3 regions of the Mesorhizobium sp. L2C066B000 genome follow, and region 2 is predicted to be linked to each of the others. Evidence: riboswitches for the same ligand, from Rfam matches in the RefSeq annotation. Region 2 holds a riboswitch; each other region holds the start of a gene.
The links. Region 2 has a riboswitch for cobalamin ahead of metE (5-methyltetrahydropteroyltriglutamate--homocysteine S-methyltransferase). Riboswitches for the same ligand answer to the same signal wherever they lie in the genome.
Positions count from the first base shown of each region.

Region 1 (6,289 bases), on a different contig from region 2:
GACGCCGCCGCTGGTTTATTCGGTGGTGCTGGCGTTTTTCGGCCTCGGCTCGGTGTTCGTGACGCTGGGCATTCTGGCCGCGGTTTGCGGCTTTATCACCTGGCGCTATCTGCCGAAGTCGCTTTAGTCGCCGATCAGGCGGTTGCCTCAAGCGCTGCATGCCGCTCGCGCACCCAGTTGTGGAAGCGGTGCAGATCATACTCCTCCGGCATCAGCACGCCGGCCGCGTGACGCATGGAGCGCAGGCCTTTCTGGTTGATCTCGCAGATCGCGGCATCCTCCTCCAGCACCTGGGTGCCGAAGGCGACGACATTGTCGATGTCCGTCTCAGCCAGCGCCTCGGGCGCGAACAGCCATTCGGCGGTGAGTTCGGTCTGTTCGGGACCGAGCGGCATCAGTCGCACCGTCCTGACATAATCGACATGGCCGACGATGAACATCGAGGGCAGGCTGGTGGCATAGGTCTGTCCGGCCGCACGCTCGGCTGGCGTCAGGCCCGGGAAGACCGGGCCATGGGCATGTCCGTCGCGCGACCAGGTCTCGGCGCCGGCGCGCAGGCCACCCGAAAACTCCGGCGCGTCATTGTCGGCATGGCGGACCCAGTCGGGGTCGTCGTGCCGGCTCATCAGGCCGCGGCCGTATATCGGCACCAGCCGAGACAGGTCCTTGTGGACGCCCGGGCAATGCAGGCACTCGTTGAAGTTCTCCCAGAAGATCTTCCAGTTGCAGTTCATCACCTTGCGCAGGACATGGCCTGATACCAGCGTTTCCAGCGGCCAGTTGGCGAGGTCGCCGGATGCGGGATCGAAGGAGGTCCCGGCGGAGCCGGCCGCAGCCTGCTGAAGGTTCACAAAGACAAAACCGCGCCACACCGACAGCGCCACCCGGTAGAGCGGATGATCGGCCTTGTCGAAACCATCCGGCAGCGATTTCGAGGGAACGCGCACGAGATCGCCGCGCAGCGAGTAGGACCAGGCGTGGTAGGGGCAAGTGATGAGCCGCGCTTTCAGCCGGCCCTCGCTTTCCTGGCAAAGCTGCGAGCCGCGATGCCGGCAAGTGTTGTGGAAGGCGCGCAACTCGCCGGTCTCGTCCCGCAGAATGACGATTTCCTGCGTGCCGACGCGGAATGTCCGGAACGCCAGCGGCTGGGCGAGGTCGGCCTCGCGGCAGACGAGCAGCCAGCTTTTGTGCCAGATGGCGTCGAGATCGCGCTGGTAAGCCTCGCTATCCCAATAGGCCGACGACGGTAGCGTCGGTTCGGCCCGGCTCAGGCCGTTATAGGGGTCGCGCTCGCTCGGGCTGGGATGCATGGCTGGCTTCCTATGAAGCGTCAGCCGACACCCCGGCAAATCGTTTGTCAATCAGAGTGCCGCATTGCCGGTTGCAGGCGCGGCGCATAATCATGTCGTGGACACGGGACATTCGGAAATTGGGGGGATTCGGAAGTGGCCGCACGACAGATGTCGCTTACGCCGGAGCTGGTCGCGCGCTGCTGGCGCGAGATCAGGGACCCCGGGCCGGATCCGGACGCGATGCATCTCGATGAAGCCGACTATGACGCGCTGCTGGATGAATTGCAGGTCGAACTCCCGGACAGCGAACCGCTATGGCTGTTCGGCTATGGATCGCTGATCTGGAAACCGGAAATAGATTATGTCGAGGACCGCGTTGCGCTGGCGCGCGGCTGGCATCGGTCCTTTTGCATGAACATGACGCGCTGGCGCGGCACCAAGGACAGCCCCGGCCTGATGATGGCGCTGGACCGTGGCGGACAATGCAAGGGCGTCGCCTTTCGGCTGACCGGCAATAACCGGCGCGAGCAGTTGGGCCGGCTTTTCCGGCGCGAAGTCACGCTGAAGCCGACAAGCTACCGGCCGCGCATGCTCAAGCTTGCAAGCGAGGCCGGACCGCTCAGGGCATTGGCCTTCGTCATCAACCGCAACGGCCTGACCTATTCCGGACCGCTCGACGAGGGCAAGGTCGTCGAAAGGCTGGCAACGTCCTGCGGGTCGGGCGCCGACTATCTCTACAACACGGTGAAAAACCTTGAAGAGCGCGGCATTCACGATCGCCATCTGTGGCGGCTGCAGCGGCTGGTTGCCGAGCGGATCACCGCGTTGAACCCGTAACGCCGCATGGCGCATTCGCGCTGTTGGCCGGCGGAATTTGGTTTGCCGGATGCGACCGTTTCAGCCTATAGTCATGCATGTCGTCGGTTCCGTTAGGGACCAAGAGGGAATGCGGTGAGGGCTGACTTGTTGCCCAATGCCGTGGCTGCCCCCGCAACTGTGTGCGGTAGTCCTCTCCAAGCCACTGGGGATTTTTTCTTCGGGAAGGTGGGGAAGGGCGCTGATCCGCGAGCCAGGAGACCTGCCGGCGACAGGGAACTGACTTCGATGCCCTCGGGTGGAGGGCGAAAGGACAAGATATGAATACCGCTTCCGTCTCCCTCGGCGCTTCCGTCTCCTCGCAGTCGCGCTTCATGCAGCTCGTGCTTAGCGCGTTTCTGGGCATTTTCGTCGTCGGCGTTGTCGGTTTCTCGCACATCGATGCGGTCCACAATGCGGCGCACGACTATCGCCATTCGATGGCGTTTCCCTGCCACTGACGAGGATCTGACATCATGAACCTGTTTCGCAACGTCGTGTTCATCGCGGCGATCGCAGGGCTCGTGGCCGGTGTCGCTCTCGCCTGCATGCAGGCCTACGCCACCGTGCCGCTGATCCTCAAGGCGGAGGTCTACGAAAAGGCTGGTGGCGGCCATGAGCATCAGCATGCCGCGGCGCCCGCCGCCAACGCTGCGGACCCCAATGCCATGAGCACCGCCGCGCCGGCGGAAAATGCGGTGAGCAGCGCAGCACCGGCTGAAGCAGCCGCGCCGGCGGAGGACGAAGGCTGGGCGCCGGCCGACGGCTTCGAGCGTTTCGCCTTCAGTGTCGTCGCCAATATCGTCACCGGCATCGGCTTCGCGCTGGTCCTGGTGGCGGTTTCCGAGTTCGCCGGCGGCATCGGCAGCTGGCGCCAGGGCGTGTTCTGGGGTCTGGCGGGCTTTGCCGTGTTCACGCTGGCGCCGGGACTCGGCCTGCCGCCGGAACTGCCGGCAATGCCGGCGGCCGATCTCATACAGCGCCAGATCTGGTGGTGGGCAACGGTGATGGCAACCGCGATCGGCCTTGCCCTTATTACCTTCCGCACGTCGGCGCCCCTGACCGTGCTCGCCGTCCTCCTGATCGTCGCCCCGCATATTGTCGGCGCGCCGCAGCCTGACAGTTTCGTAACGCCGATCCCGGAGGGCCTGCATCATCAGTTCGTGGTGGCGGTGACGCTGACCAATCTGGTGTTCTGGCTGGTGCTCGGCGCAGTTGTCGGCATAGTGCACTCGCGCTTCGCCGGCACCGCGACCAGCCTGCGCGACAGCTTTGCCTGATCGCAGTTTGACCTTCATCATCGGCGGTGCGCGCTCCGGCAAGAGCGCGCATGCCGAAACTTTGGCGACGGCGTTGCTGCCGCCATGGGCTTATATCGCCACCGCGCAATCCTATGACGGCGAAATGCGCGAGCGCATCGCGCAGCACCGCTCGCGCCGCGGCGAGGGATGGGCGACCATCGACGCCCCGCTTGATCTTGCCGGTGCGCTCGAGGCATTGCCGGACAGCCAGCCGGTGCTTGTCGACTGCCTGACGCTTTGGCTAACCAATCATATGCTGGCCGATCATGATCTGGAGGGGGAGTGCCGGCGGCTGGCCGATGTGCTTTCGCGGCCGCGCGGACCGTGGTTCGTGGTCTCCAACGAAGTCGGACAAGGCATTGTGCCCGACAATGCGCTGGCACGCCGGTTCCGCGATGCCGCCGGCCGGCTCAACCAGCAGATCGCGGTGGTAGCTGATATGGTGCTTCTGATGGTGGCGGGGCTGCCGCTCAAGGTGAAATGAGATGACCGATATCGACGCAAAAGACGAAGAACGCCATCGCGCCAAGATGGCCAAGCGCAAGGCGGTGCAGGACGCCGAGGTCGCGGAAAAGACGGTCGAGAAGGGGCTGCTGATCGTCAACACCGGACCCGGCAAGGGCAAGACCACGGCTGCCTTCGGGCTGGCGCTGCGCATGCTCGGCTATGGCAAGCGCGTCGGAATCGTCCAGTTCATCAAGGGCAAATGGCACACCGGCGAGAAGGATGCCTTCGCGGCGTTTGGCGGCCGCGTCGTCTGGCACACGATGGGCGAGGGTTTCACTTGGGAGACGCAGGATCTGAAGCGCGACATTAAGGCGGCCGAAGCCGCCTGGGCCAAGGCACTGGAGCTGATCGCCGATCCCTTGATCAGCCTCGTGGTGCTGGACGAACTGAACATCGCGCTGCGTTACGACTATCTCGATCTCGACAGAGTGGTGGCGGCGCTGAAAGCGCGGCGCGAAGGCCTGCATGTCGTCGTCACCGGCCGCAACGCCAAGCCGGCGCTGGTCGAGGCGGCGGATCTGGTGACGGAGATGGGCGTGACCAAGCATCATTTTTCGGCCGGCGTGAAGGCACAGCAGGGGATCGAGTTTTGAGGGGTTTCGTACCCTCGCCCTTGTGGGGAGGGTCGATCCGCGAAGCGGATTGGGGTGGGGGTTCTCGTAGGTCGCAGTCCCCCACCCCGGCGCTTCGCGCCGACCCTCCCCACAAGGGAGGGTAAAGGAAGGGCGACGGTAAGCTCTCAGAACGTTACCGCGATAAGCACCGCCGACAGCAACCCGAACAGCCCAATCAGCAGATAGTCGGCGACCTGATAAAGTTTCAGCGCCCGCCTGATGTCCAGACTTTCCGCCTCGCGGCGGCCGCCTTCGCCCATGAAGGCATCGTTGACGACAACGCCGCCATAGCTGCGCGGGCCGGCGAGCGCCAGGCCGAGTGCGCCGGCCATTGCTGCTTCCGGCCAACCGGCATTGGGTGAGCGGTGCTTTTTGGCGTCGCGCCGCACTGCTTGCCAGGCGTTGCGGGGATCGGCGCCGTCAACGAGAAAGGCGGCGGCAACGATCAGCAACGCGGTCAGCCGGGACGCCGGCAGGTTGATCCAGTCGTCGAAGAGTGCCGCCGCGCGGCCGAAGGCCTCGTGGTGCGGGGTGCGGTGGCCGATCATCGAATCGGCGGTGTTGGCGGCCTTGTAGGCGACGCCGCCGGCCAGACCGCAGACACCTGTCCAGAAGGCGGGCGCAACGATGCCGTCGGAGAAATTCTCGGCCAGGCTTTCGATGGCGGCGCGGCTGACGCCGGCATGGTCGAGCTTCTCTGGATCGCGGCCGACGATGCGCGCAACCGCAATGCGGCCGAGCGCCAGCCCGCCGGTATCCAGCGAATCGGCCACCGCCTCGACATGTTCGGTAAGGCTCTTTTGCGACAGCAGCGACGAGGCCAGGATTGCCGTGATGATCATGCCGGCAGGAAAGAGCTGCCAGAGCAGGATTTGCACGATGAAGGCGATTGCCGCCGGTACCAGCACGATCACCAGCAGCGCCTGCACGCCGCGGCGGCGACGCAGCGCGTCGGAATCAGTGTCGCGGTTGAGCCTGAGGTCGAGAAAGGCTATCAGCCTGCCGAACCAGGTGACGGGATGGCCGACGGCACGGAACAGCCAGTCCGGGTAACCCAGGATGCGTTCGATGGCGAGCGACAGGAAAGCGATCAGGATCGACATGAAGCTTTCTGATGGAGCGATTACTGTGGTGGATCACGGTGGATCCCTTGGCCGGGCGAGGGCGCTCTTCCCTCACGCGCCACAACCTTTCGTCGATCTCTCGACAGGTATCAATCCGCACTCCTACCCGCTTTTCGAGCTGCCCGCCACCGCCCTGTCACGATTGCCGGAGGCCGCGCGCCTGCGTGAGCTGGCCAGGGTCGCGGCCGGCGCCTATGGCGCGCCTTCGGCCGAGAATGTGGCGGTCGCCCCGGGCACGCAGATCCTGCTGCCGCGCGTCGCCTCGCTGGTCAGCCCCGGCAAGGCGCTGGTGCTCGGGCCGACCTATGCCGAGCATGCCAGGGCCGCCGCGATTGCCGGCCATGCGGTGGCGGAGGTCGACGATTTCGAGGCGCTTGCCGGAGCCGAAATTGCCATCGTCGTCAATCCCAACAATCCCGACGGGCGAGTCGTGTCGCGGGAAAGGCTGCTTCGGCTTGCCGAGACATTGCGCGCCATAGGCGGTCTGCTGGTCGTCGACGAAGCCTTCATGGATGTCGGCCCGCACGCGGAAAGCCTGGCCGGCGATGTCGGGCGGGGCGGCATCGTCGTGCTGCGCTCGTTTGGCAAGTTCTTCG
Region 1 covers NZ_AYWZ01000001.1:1,433,925-1,440,213, forward strand. The annotation lists gene X733_RS159300 (MFS transporter) at 1-127, shown strand, start outside; gene X733_RS159295 (aromatic ring-hydroxylating dioxygenase subunit alpha) at 135-1,310, opposite strand; gene X733_RS159290 (gamma-glutamylcyclotransferase) at 1,446-2,129, shown strand; cobalamin riboswitch at 2,197-2,393, shown strand; gene X733_RS159285 (CbtB domain-containing protein) at 2,429-2,608, shown strand; gene X733_RS159280 (CbtA family protein) at 2,624-3,427, shown strand; gene cobU (bifunctional adenosylcobinamide kinase/adenosylcobinamide-phosphate guanylyltransferase) at 3,420-3,932, shown strand; gene cobO (cob(I)yrinic acid a,c-diamide adenosyltransferase) at 3,934-4,548, shown strand; gene cbiB (adenosylcobinamide-phosphate synthase CbiB) at 4,695-5,672, opposite strand; gene cobD (threonine-phosphate decarboxylase CobD) at 5,671-6,289, shown strand, end outside.
Region 1: it holds a riboswitch for cobalamin, as region 2 does, so the genes downstream of both, X733_RS159285 (CbtB domain-containing protein) here and metE (5-methyltetrahydropteroyltriglutamate--homocysteine S-methyltransferase) in region 2, are expected to answer to the same signal.

Region 2 (6,289 bases):
CCCCGGCCTTTAACGCAGATCTCAGGAAAATAAGGGCCAACTGGCCGCGGACTCGTAATCGAAAATGATTGGCGATTTTTACTTGGCTACACGAATTGCGACGTCCATCTCCGAATTGGCGGGACGCTAGCGATACCCGAACCCTGCCACCTCGCCCGTAGTCTGCGCGATCAACTGGGGGCGGACAGACGCAGCACCATATATTGTCCTGAGCGAACGCGCCAAGCAGTCTACTTTGAGAAACGACGCGTGACCGATTTGTTCGAGGCGCGGGGCCTGTATGTCCCCAAGGAACCAATATTATAGCGTAGTGCCACATTTATATTTCTGCGGGATTAAGACACGTGCCGTAGGGAAATTGCACATTTGCGCCGAGTGGCTCATTTCCAAGAGTGTGCCGGTTTGGCATGTTCACGGCCGACAGGAGCCAGCCGGTAGCTCACCACACGGTGAGGAAGGAGAAGCCTCAGGCCACTTTCTCCCGGAGCGCGCGCGCTGCAGCGACCATGTTAATGAGGGCAGGGCGGACCTCCTCCCACTTGCGTGTTTTGAGGCCACAGTCAGGGTTTACCCACAGTTGGCCGTCGGACAGTCGCTCGCGGGCAAGCATGATTAGGTCCGAAATCTCGCAGACCTCCGGCACACGTGGTGAGTGAATGTCATAGACGCCGGGACCGATCTCGTTCGGATATTTGGAGCTCGTGAAGGCGTCCAGCAGTTCCATCTTGGAGCGCGACGTCTCAATCGAAATGACATCCGCATCCATTCCAGCGATCGCGTCGATGATCTCGTTGAACTCCGAATAGCACATGTGGGTATGGATTCGAGTCGCGTCCTTTACACCCGTTGAAGCGATCCGGAAGCATTCGACAGCCCAGTCGAGATAGGCTTTCCAGTCAGATTGGCGCAGTGGCAATCCTTCGCGAAACGCGGCCTCATCGATCTGGATCATCCTTGCGCCGGACCTTTCGAGATCCGTCACTTCGTCGCGGATGGCGAGCGCGATCTGGCGGCAGGCTTCGGAGCGGGGTACGTCGTCTCGAACAAAGGACCAGTTGAGAATGGTCACTGGGCCTGTGAGCATTCCCTTCACAGGCTTTTCCGTAAGCGACTGGGCGAATTGCCACCAGCGCACCGTCATCGGATTGCGCCTCGATACGTCCCCGAAGATGATGGGGGGACGCACGTAGCGCGACCCATAGCTTTGCACCCAGGCATGCTGAGTGAAGGCGAAGCCGGACAGCTGCTCGCCGAAATGCTGTACCATATCGTTTCGTTCGAACTCACCGTGCACCAGCACGTCCAGCCCGATCTCTTCCTGCCAACGAATTGCTGACTCGATCTCCTTCTTCAGGAAAATCTCGTAGTCGACATAACTGAGCTGGCCCTTCGCATGAGCGGACCGCGCGCGGCGTACCTGCGGCGTCTGCGGGAAGGACCCGATTGTCGTCGTCGGGAACGGCGGCAGCCCGAGCGTGCCGGCCTGGACTCTGGAGCGCTCGCCAAAAGCGCTCTCTCGTCGTTTCATGCTATGATCAATGCTGGCGATCCGCCCCTCAACAAGCGGGTCATGGATCTTCGTGGACGTCAAGCGAGTGGCGGCAGCCTCGGCAGAAGCTTTCAACGCGGCTGCCACCGCATCCCTGCCTTTGGAAAGGGCCCGGGCCAGCAAGACCAGCTCGTCGGTCTTCTGGGCCGCGAAGGCGAGCCACGACCTGATGTCGGCCTCGAGTTCCGTCTCCATGCGCAGGTCAATCGGCACATGCAGCATCGAGCAAGAAGGCGCGATTTCGACGCGGTCCAAGGGCCAGCCGGCGACGATCGGTTTGATGCGGTCGAGAATGGCGGGCAGGTTCGCACGCCAGACGTTGCGGCCATCGATCAAGCCGAGCGAGAGCACCAGATCCTTCGGAGCGAGCCGACCCACCGTTTCCAGCTGCTCGGGAGCGCGCACGAGATCAATATGCAGGCCGGCCAGGGGCAGAGAAACCGCGGTTTCGAGATTGTCTCCCAGCGACCCGAAATACGTAGCCAGCATGATCTTCAGCTCGGGCGCGGCTTTCGACAGCTGGCCATAGGCGAATTCGAACGCAGCTCGTTCGTTCGGGTTCAGATCGAGGACAAGCGCTGGCTCATCGATCTGCACCCAGTCGGCTCCCGACAGCTTCAGCCTCTGCAGGACTTGCTCGTAAACGGGCAGCAGCCGCGGTAGGAGCGCGATGGGACCGAACCCTTCGGCACGCGATTTCGCCAGCTTGAGGAAGGTGATGGGTCCAAGGATGACTGGGCGTGTGTGAATGCCGAGAGCTTTGGCCTCGAGGAAGTAATCGACGGGTCTCGTCGACGAGAGGGCGAACGTCTGATCATCACCCAGTTCCGGCACAATGTAGTGGTAGTTTGTGTCAAACCACTTGGTCATTTCCATCGCGGTTACACCGGGCCCATGAGCCGCCTCCTGGTGACCAGCGTGTGCACAATCCTCCGTCTGACCCTGGTTGCCGCGCGCCATTGCGAAGTAGATGTCAAGTGGGACCTCGCCGCTATTCCAGCCGTAACGGGAGGGAATGGCGCCGACCATGGCTGCGGTGTCGAGCACATGGTCGTAAAGCGAGAAGTCGTTTGACGGTATTTTCGACACGCCGCGATCGCGCTGCTCTTCCCAGCTAGCGGCACGGAGCGCCTTCGACGTCGTGAGAAGGTCGCCAGCGGACGATGTTCCGGACCAGTAGCTTTCAAGCGCGAATTTCAGTTCTCGGCGACGACCGAAGCGCGGCACGCCGAGCGTTGCTACAGGAATTTGCTGAGAGACAGTCATGTCATACTCCGATGATTGGGGCGTCGGTGACAAGGAAGGCGCTGGCAGGCCGGCATCAACGCCGGGTTGCAGCGGCCACCGAGACACCCCGCCCGTGGACGTAATTCGCCGTGGCAGGTCTCCTGGCTCGCGGGGTCGTAGCCTCTACCGGTCTTCCCGAGGGTATTCGCCTCAGTGACATGAGTTGGTTTGGCTCGCCGCTAACAGTTGCGGGGGCAGCGCCGGCATCGCACCGGCTTCCCTCTTAGCTCCGTTGCGGCAGCGCCGCACGCGAGAACCACGACACGCAGACAATCACAGCAGTCCGCTCTTTTGTCAATGACGCATAACGAAATGTCTATGTCGTTATGTGATCGCGCTTTTACGCTTGTCTAACATTGTGAAATATTCAGTCTCCCATTGGCGGCGCTGCTCCGCTGCCACCATTGTCCAACTGGCGGATTCCTGTCGGGCTGCGACGCAGCTTGGGTGAACGACCTGTTCTCATAGATTATTGGCGTCCACTCGTCCGTGCCATGCTGGCAGAACAACAAGCCGAAGTTGGCCCGTCCCGTCCTGTAATGAGATTGACGAGGATGAAGCCCAGCTGCCAATTCCGCTGGTCCCAGACCAATGGTGAACCAGTCTGCCCGCATTCGGCATCGTGGACGTGATCGCAAGTCAAGTGCTCCGACGGATGCCGCGAGTTCTCCGTTACCTCAGGACCTTACTGGCCTTCCCCAAGCTGAGCTTCTGGAAAATGCCGGTGGCGATCTCGATGACGGTGAATGCCGTCAAGGCAAGCCCGCCTTGCACCGCCTTCCAGCAAGCTTCACGGCAGCAGCATCGTCAGTTCTCCGAAGCGAATGGCTGTCGCTATCAGCGAGCTTTGACACAGTTCCGCCACTGCGATGATCGCGTCAGTAGGGCGGCTGGTTAGTTGCCCGCGCATGCAATCCCGCCTGTTCGGCCTCGCGGCGCAAATTCCGCCGGGGCCTTGGTCCGATCTGCTGGATAACCAGTCCGGCCGCCAGTGAGCCAAGATCGCCGCAGGTCTGGAGGTCGCGGCCTTGTGTGTAGCCATGCAGGAAACCGGCGGCGTAGAGATCGCCGGCGCCCGTCGTGTCGACCAGTTCCTTGATGGCGGTCGCCTTGATGACCACGGTCTCGTCGCCGCGCACGATGACAGAGCCCTTTTCCGAGCGGGTCACGGCGGCAATCCGGCAATCCTTGCGGATCTGCGCCAGCGCCTCGTCGAACGACGACGTCTGGTAGAGCGACTTGATCTCATGGCTGTTGGCAAAGACGATATCGACCGTGCCCGACCGCATCAGGTCGAGGAACTCGTCGCGGTAGCGGTCGACGCAAAACGAATCCGACAGTGTCATCGACACTTCGCGGCCTGCTGCGTGCGCCAGCTTCGCCGTCTGGCGGATTGCCTCCTTGGCGCGCGGCGGGTCCCACAGATAGCCCTCGAAATAGGTCACCTTGGCGCCGGACGCCTTGTCGGCTTCGACATCTTCCGGCCCGAGTTCGACGCAGGCGCCGAGATAGGTGTTCATCGAGCGCTCGCCGTCGGGGGTGACAAATATCATCGAGCGCGCCGTCGGCGGCTCGCCCTTGAGCGGCCTGGTGTCGAAGGCGACACCCTGTGCATGGATATCGTGCGCATAGATTTCGCCCAGCGCATCGTTGGAGACCTTGCCGAAGAAGGCGGCGCGTCCGCCGAAGCTGGCTACGCCGGCCGCCGTGTTGCCGGCACTGCCGCCGGAAGCCTCGATCGCCGGGCCCATGCGGCTGTAGAGCAGTTCGGCGCGGCGCGTGTCGATCAGGTTCATCGCGCCCTTGATGATGCCGTTGATCTGGAGGAATGCCTCGTCGCACTGGGCGATGATGTCGACAATGGCATTGCCGATGCAAAGCACGTCATAATCCGGCATCAATGTCTCCGCCAAAAAACCCGAGCCGGCTTCTCGCCACGCCTGCCAGGCGCGGGTCTGCCCGGTGGAAATGGGCTTTCCGCTTGCCAATCCGCTCGCCGGCGGCTCTCACGGGGTGGCGAGTCCTGCCTCGCGACGCAATTCGTCCGCCCTGTCTGTCTTCTCCCAGGTGAAATCAGGCTCTTCACGGCCGAAATGGCCATAGGTCGCTGTATTGCGATATATAGGGCGTAAGAGATCAAGCATCTTGATAATGCCTTTCGGTCTGAGATCGAACAACTCAAGAATGAGGCGCTCGATCCTGCTTTCCTCAACCCTGGCTGTCCCGAACGTGTTGACCATGACGGAAACCGGACTGGCAACGCCGATTGCGTAAGCAAGCTGCACCTCGCACACGTCCGCAAGTCCGCTAGCGACGATGTTCTTTGCGACATAGCGGGCTGCATAGGCAGCCGAGCGGTCAACCTTGGACGGGTCCTTGCCCGAGAAGGCGCCGCCGCCATGACGACCCATCCCGCCATAGGAATCGACGATGATCTTGCGTCCAGTGAGACCGCAGTCGCCGCGCGGCCCGCCGACTACGAACCGCCCCGTCGGGTTGACCAGAATTCTGATGCCTTCCGTCTCCAGGTGGGTCGGCAGGACAGGCTTTATGATTTCCTCAATGACGCCCTCGCGGACAGTCTCTTGCGAGACCTGCTCGTCATGTTGCGTCGACACGACGATGGTATCCAGGGCGACCGGGCGCAACCCCTCATAGCGCACTGAGACTTGGGATTTCATGTCAGGACGCAACCAGCCAAGCTGTTGTGCCTTCCGGACATACGCCTGCCGTTTCGTCAAGCGATGAGCGAGCTGGATCGGCAAAGGCATCAGGGTATCGGTTTCGCGGCATGCGTAGCCGAACATGAGGCCCTGATCTCCCGCTCCCTGCTGGAGGTCTTGCCCTCTTCCCTCGTCAACGCCTTGGCTGATGTCGGGCGACTGCTCGGTGAGGGCATGAACGACGGAGCAACGCCGGCCGTCAAAGCCGACGGCCTCGTCGTCGTACCCAATGTCGAGAATCGTATCGCGCGCAACTTGGCTGTAATCCACCTGGGCATCGCTGGTGATCTCGCCAGCCAGAACGACTATCCCTGATTTTACCAACGCTTCACAGGCGACGCGCGCCTTGGGATCTGTGCGGAGGATGGCATCGAGGATGGCATCCGAGATGTTGTCGGCCAACTTATCCGGGTGCCCCGCGCCAACCGATTCGGAAGAGAACACGAACTGCCTAGCCATGAATACCTCGCTTCGGATGTTGGATGTGGTATGGGCATTTTGCTTGGCCCACCTTACTTGTCGGAGATGCCCGGGACCTCGAACGCAGCGCACAAGTCGGCAACGTCTCTTCGCACGCAGGCATGGAGATCTTCGTCGTCTGGCCGCTGGAGGACGGAGTCAATGAAGCCAGCAATTTGCACCATTTCCACATCGCGCATGCCCATTGACGTCACTGCTGGCGCCCCCAGGCGAATTCCGCTTGTGACCGCCGGATGCCGCGGGTCGCCAG
Region 2 covers NZ_AYWZ01000022.1:59,147-65,435, forward strand. The annotation lists gene X733_RS138470 (cytochrome-c peroxidase) at 1-33, shown strand, start outside; gene metE (5-methyltetrahydropteroyltriglutamate--homocysteine S-methyltransferase) at 467-2,815, opposite strand; cobalamin riboswitch at 2,910-3,112, opposite strand; gene X733_RS138460 (adenosine kinase) at 3,715-4,734, opposite strand; gene metK (methionine adenosyltransferase) at 4,843-6,018, opposite strand; gene glyA (serine hydroxymethyltransferase) at 6,072-6,289, opposite strand, start outside.

Region 3 (6,289 bases), on a different contig from region 2:
CAATGAGCAGATCGTCTGCGTCTTCAATCTGGCCAGCAAGCCGGCCGAGGTCGATCTCGGTGGTCAGGCGCTGCTGCCATTGGCCGGGCACGGTTTTTCGGGACAATCCGGCACAGGTTCCATCCGCCTCGGCGGCTACGGCGCCTGGTTCGGGCGCATCGACTGAGTTTTTGACGAAACTGGATTTTTTGAGGAAATCCAGGTTCTCTAGGGAAATCACTGGGAGGAAATTATGGCCGATGTCACGCTGAGACAGGTGAAGAAATCATACGGCAATCTGCACATTCTCCACGGCATCGACCTCGACATAAAGTCGGGCGAGTTCATCGTCTTCGTCGGCCCGTCGGGTTGCGGCAAGTCGACCTTGCTGCGGTCCATCGCCGGGCTTGAGGAGATCACCTCCGGCGAGCTGAAGATCGCCGGCGAGGTGGTGAACGACGTGCCGCCTTCCAAGCGCGGCATTGCCATGGTGTTCCAGTCCTATGCGCTCTATCCGCACATGACCGTCTACGACAACATGGCCTTCTCGATGAAGATCGGCAAGGAAAGCAAGGCCGAGATCGACAAGCGGGTGCGGCAGGCCGCCGAAATCCTGCAGCTGACCAAATATCTCGACCGCCTGCCCAAGGCGATGTCGGGCGGCCAGCGCCAGCGTGTCGCCATCGGCCGCGCCATCGTGCGCAATCCGAAAGTGTTCCTGTTCGACGAGCCGCTGTCGAACCTCGACGCCGCACTGCGCGTCGCCACCCGCATCGAGATCGCCAAGCTCAAGGAATCGATGCCTGCCACGACCATGATCTACGTCACCCACGATCAGGTCGAAGCGATGACGCTGGCCGACCGCATCGTCGTGCTGAAGGATGGCCATGTCGAGCAGGTCGGCACGCCGATGGACCTCTACAAGAAGCCCGGCAATCTGTTCGTTGCCCAGTTCATCGGCTCGCCGGCCATGAACATCCTGCCGGCGACAATCGACAGGACGGGCAACCCGACAATCGTCAGCCATGTCGGCGGCCGCAAGGCAACGGTGCCGATTGCAACGCCGGCGTCAGCAAAGGGTGCGGCAGTCAGCTTCGGCGTGCGGCCGGAGGATCTGTCGGCCGCCACCGGCGCGGAATATCTTTTCGAGGGCGTGGTGGACTATGTCGAGCAACTCGGCGAGGTGCAGCTTGTCTATGTCGATATCGGCCGCGCCGACCTGCCGTTGGTGACCAAGCTGCCCGGCAATGTCGAGGTCAAGCGCGGGGCAAAGCTGCGACTGACCGCGGATGCCGGGGACCTGCACATCTTCGACGCCGATGGGCACTCCTTCTCGCTCAAGCCGGTGGAAGTGAAGGCGGCTTGAGATAGCTGCGTCGAACAGGCATGAAAAAGAGCGGCGGGCCAGGCCCGCCGCTCTTTTTTAAGCTTCGGCTGTTAGTTGTTGCCGAACCGATCCCTGTCGCTGCTCTGAGGAACGAACTTCTGTTGGTCGTTCGACGAGTTCAGCAGCTTGTAGACCGCCGAGTTGGTGCCGGTCGACGAAGTGCGGGTGGTGTCGACGGCAGCGGCCGGCTGGTTGGCGCCATTGGAGCCATAATTGTCGCTGCCGGCAAAGGCAGCGCTCGAAACAGCCAGAACGGCTGCGGCGGCGAGAACGATCTTCTTCATTTTAGTCTCCTGAATTTTTCTGATGTCGCCAGGTGCAGCGGATAAGCCCGCCGCGTGCTGGGAACCGGCTTTTAACGGCCGAAAAGGTTACGGTCGGCACCGTGGGCAGGCGCCTGCTCGGCTGGAGCCGACTTCTCAACCGAAGCCGTATGGCCACTATCGGTCGACGTAATCGCAGGCTGGTTGGCGCCGTTCGAACCGTAGTTGTCGCTGCCGGCGAAAGCGCTGCCGGAGATGGCCAAAACGGCGGCGGCAGCAAGGATGATCTTTTTCATTTCAAACACTCCTGAATTTTTTTGAGATCCCAAGAACGGCGGGATAGCCGCCCTTCTTTGGTCGGGATCAGCGATTGCCGTAGAGGTCGCGGTCGGCGCCCTGAACGACAGGCTGCTTGTCAGCGTGCGCCGGCTTCTGAATGGAAGCCGTATACGAGCTGTCGACCGAGACGGCTGGCTGGTTCGCACCATTGGAACCGTAATTGTCACTACCGGCGAAGGCGCTGCCGGTGATCGCCAAAACGGCTGCGGCAGTGAAGATGATCTTTTTCATTTTTAGGACTCCAGTTTGTCTGTCCGTCTAGCGGCGTGTCTTGGGAGGAATTCGCGTCGTTCGGACAGCCCCGATGTGGGAAAGCCATAGGCTGGTTTCCAATCACGAAGTTGTTCCATGTGGACCACGGTCCTGCACCTTGAAATTGTGCCAGGAAGTTCCTCTATGGTCATCTATCGCATTGTTTTCAGTCGCTTATGTCGAACCGAGTGGTTCGCTCCGATGTCGGTTTCCGGGCCGTCGTTCACACCGTCCTGCACGCATTGTCAACAGAAACGAACCGTTCGGTTCGATTAGAGATTGCTAATAGTAACTTTTCGATACCGTTGAGCCCTTTTTGCCCCGGATCGAACTGGACCCGCAGCGATTCGAAACGGCGATGATGGCGTCGCAAGAAACGTCTCAGCTCTTTGACCGGCGGCGGGGGGCGTATGCCGCGCGTGTCGCGCCGCATGGATATGATGTCGCTTTCATGCCGACGTCGCGATCGCTGCCGTGATTAGATGATCGCATCTCGGGTGCCGCTTCGTGACGACGCAGCGGAGAATTGGGAAGCCGGTCAGAATCCGGCGCTGCCCCCGCAACGGTGGTGGAGTTGAAGTCGCAACGGGAGACCACTGGGCAAGAGCCTGGGAAGGTGTCGCGATGGTCCGCAAGGACAACTCCAGAGCCCGGAAACCAGCCCGAGATGCCTAGACTCGACTGATCGCGGTGGGCGGTCAAGAGGTGGATAGTGCATGTCCGGAGCCGCGCCGGCCTGCGTCCGATCCTTCCTCCATCACCACCAAGTTCAGTCCTTAAACCACGAGGACAGAACTATGGATACGCGCAACGACATGCTGAGGCTCCTGAACGGCCGCAAGCAAGGCTTTTCGCTGGAACAGCCCTTCTACACCGACCCGGACTATTTCAAGCTCGACATGGAGCTCATCTGGTATCGCGACTGGCTGTTCATCGGCCATGATTGCGAACTGCCGAAGCCCGGCAGCTATATCACCGTGCAGATCGGCGATTATCCGGTGGTGCTGGTCCGCGACCAGAAGGGCAACATCAACGCCTTTCACAATTCCTGCCGCCATCGCGGCAGCCGTGTCTGCAACACTGAGAAGGGCATGGCGGCAAAGCTTGTCTGCCCTTATCACCAGTGGACCTACGAGCTTGACGGCCGGCTGCTGTTTGCCCGCCAGATGGCCGACGGTTTCGACAAGAGCCAGTTCGGCCTGAAGCCCGTCGCCTGCGAGAGCGTCGGCGGCTACATCTTCATCTGCCTGGCGAAAGAACCTGCCGACTTTGCCCCGATGCGCGCCATGATAGAGCCCTACCTCAAGCCGCACCGGCTGAATGAAGCCAAGGTCGCCTTCGAGAGCACCATCATCGAGAAGGGCAACTGGAAGCTGGTCTGGGAAAACAACCGCGAATGCTATCACTGCGCCGGCAATCATCCGGAGCTGTGCAAGACATTCCCCGAAGCGCCGACGGTGACCGGCGTGCAGGGCGCCGACAGCGATCCGGAGATGCTGGCGCACTGGGCGAAATGCGAGGCGGCGGGCCTGCCGAGCAAGTTCCGCATCGATCCGGCCGGGCAACACCGCGCCACCCGCGCGCCGCTGCTGCGCGATGCCGTCAGCTACACGATGTCGGGAAAGCGCGCGGTGACGAAGAACCTGTCCGACACTGTTGCCGCCGACCGCATCGGCACCTTGATGCACTACCACTATCCGACGACTTGGAACCACATACTGATCGACCATGCGGTCACCTTCCGGGTGCTGCCGATCAGCGCCACGCAAACCGCGGTGACGACCAAGTGGCTGGTGCACAAGGATGCGGTCGAGGGGGTCGACTACAACCTTGAGGAGCTCACCCATGTCTGGACCGAGACCAACGACCAGGACCGCCGCATCGTCGAGGAAAACGCCTTCGGCATCCTGTCTCCGGCCTATGAGCCCGGCCCCTATTCGGAGCTGCACGAGGGCGGCGTGATCCAGTTCGTCGAATGGTACGCGGCCTTCATCGGCCCGCGCCTTGCCGAAGGCGGCCGGCCGGCGCTGCGCAGCGTCGCGTGAGCTGGAGCAGGCGAGGAAGGACCGGAGGATGAATGCGATGACGGATCTTGGGCTCTATCGCCATCTTGACCAGATGGCACCGTGGAACGACAGGCTGCAGGTGCTGGAAGTGATCGGCGTCAGCGACGAGGCGCCCGACGTCAAGACCTTCACCTTCCGCTCCGACAATCAGACCTGGTTCCGCTACAAGCCGGGCCAGTTCCTGACGCTGGAACTGCCGACACCGGACGGGCCGCTGATGCGCACCTATACGCTGTCGTCGTCACCATCGCGGCCGTTTTCGATCGCGGTGACAGTGAAGGCGCAACCGGGCAGCATCGGCACACGCTGGATGTTCGACCAACTGGTGCCCGGCTCGCACGTCAAGGCCTATGGACCGGCGGGCGACTTCTCGTTGCACAGCCACCCGGCGGCCAAATACCTGTTCATTTCGGCTGGCTCCGGCGTGACACCGATGATGTCGATGCTGCGCTGGCTGAACGACTGCGCGCCATGGACCGATGTCGGTTTCGTCAACTGCGCGCGGCGTGCCGAAGAGATCATCTTCCGCAAGGAACTCGAACTGCTCGGCGGCCATATGCCCGGCCTGTCGCTCGGCTTCATGATCGAGGAACGTTCCAGCCGCGAAGGCTGGTACGGCCATATGGGGCGCATCGATGCGATCCGGCTGCCCTTGCTGGCTCCGGATTTCCGCGAGCGCGAAATCTTCTGCTGCGGCCCCGATCCGTTCATGCGCGCCGTGCGCGGCATGCTGGATGCCGCCGGCTTCGACATGACGAAATACCATCAGGAGAGCTTTGCCGCGCCTGTGGTGGAGGAAATTCCGGCGCCGTTTGCCTCCCCGGTCGAGGACGGCATCGCTGCACCTGTCGAAGCCGTGACGCCGATCCGCTTCTCGCTTTCGGAGGTCGACGCCGGCTGCGTCGCCGGCCAGACCGTGCTGCAGACCGCGCGCAGCTCGGGCGTGCGGATTCCCGCCGCCTGCGAGTTCGGCCTGTGCGGCACCTGCAAGGTGAAGAAGGTCTCCGGCGAAGTCGAGATGAGCCACAATGGCGGCATCCTCGACCACGAGATCGATGACGGTTTTATCCTTGCCTGCTGCTCGAAACCATTGTCGGCGCTCGAAATCGAGGCTTGAGCCGGTCGACTTCGCCGCAACGGTCGCCGACGCAGGCGTTGTATTCGCGGGTCTTTGTCTTGCCAACCAACGGCCAAGTGATTTAGACGCACTTAGGAAGGGCTTGGCAGACCGTGAAGCCGGCGCATCCCTTCAGGGCGCATGGGAGGGGGACACAGCGATGCAACAGCGGGTCTACGCGGTCGCAAGCAAGGACATCGTTTTCGAATCATTCGATGGCGAAGCCGTCGTTCTCGATCTTTCGAACGGCAAGTATTTCGGCTTTTCCGATTCCGGCAGCCGGGTCTGGCAGGCTTTGTCGTCCGGCGTCGCCACTGAAGCGCTGGTCGGAGCTGCCGCGGGCGCCGCAAAAATAAGCCTGGCCGACCTCGAAAGCTTCGTTGCCCGACTGCTCGATTTCGGGCTGCTTGCGCCAGCCGAAACACCGGCACAACCGCTTTCGGGCGAGCTGTCGTCTGCGCTTGCTGCCAGCAATGAGCCGCTCAAGGTCGATGTCCATGACGACCTTGCCGATCTCATCATTGTCGACCCGATCCATGAGGTCGAGGAACCTCTCGGCTGGCCGGCGGTGAAACAGGCATAATCGTTTCCCTAAAGCGCGTCGCGTTTGAACGGACTCAGGCGACGCGGTTTAGATCTTTGATTTTATGCATGTCGTCGTCTCAAAACCGGGGCCACCCCGAGCGACATGCATCAGGCGACCCGGCGCAATTCTGGACGCTGAACAACCAACACATGCCTTTGATCACGCTGCAAACCCTGCCGGATTATGCCCGCCATGTGCTGGCGGCCGCGGAAAGCGCCGCCGCCTTCTATCCCGTTGCCGCCAGCGTGCGGTTGCCGGGACTGGACCTGAGTGTCCACCTCGACCATGGCACGCTGGCGG
Region 3 covers NZ_AYWZ01000012.1:9,282-15,570, forward strand. The annotation lists gene X733_RS144095 (alpha-glucosidase family protein) at 1-166, shown strand, start outside; gene ugpC (sn-glycerol-3-phosphate ABC transporter ATP-binding protein UgpC) at 233-1,345, shown strand; gene X733_RS144085 (DUF680 domain-containing protein) at 1,417-1,650, opposite strand; gene X733_RS144080 (DUF680 domain-containing protein) at 1,722-1,925, opposite strand; gene X733_RS144075 (DUF680 domain-containing protein) at 1,993-2,199, opposite strand; cobalamin riboswitch at 2,699-2,901, shown strand; gene X733_RS144070 (aromatic ring-hydroxylating dioxygenase subunit alpha) at 3,018-4,265, shown strand; gene X733_RS144065 (hybrid-cluster NAD(P)-dependent oxidoreductase) at 4,303-5,403, shown strand; gene X733_RS144060 (PqqD family protein) at 5,564-5,986, shown strand; gene X733_RS144055 (hypothetical protein) at 6,139-6,289, shown strand, end outside.
Region 3: it holds a riboswitch for cobalamin, as region 2 does, so the genes downstream of both, X733_RS144070 (aromatic ring-hydroxylating dioxygenase subunit alpha) here and metE (5-methyltetrahydropteroyltriglutamate--homocysteine S-methyltransferase) in region 2, are expected to answer to the same signal.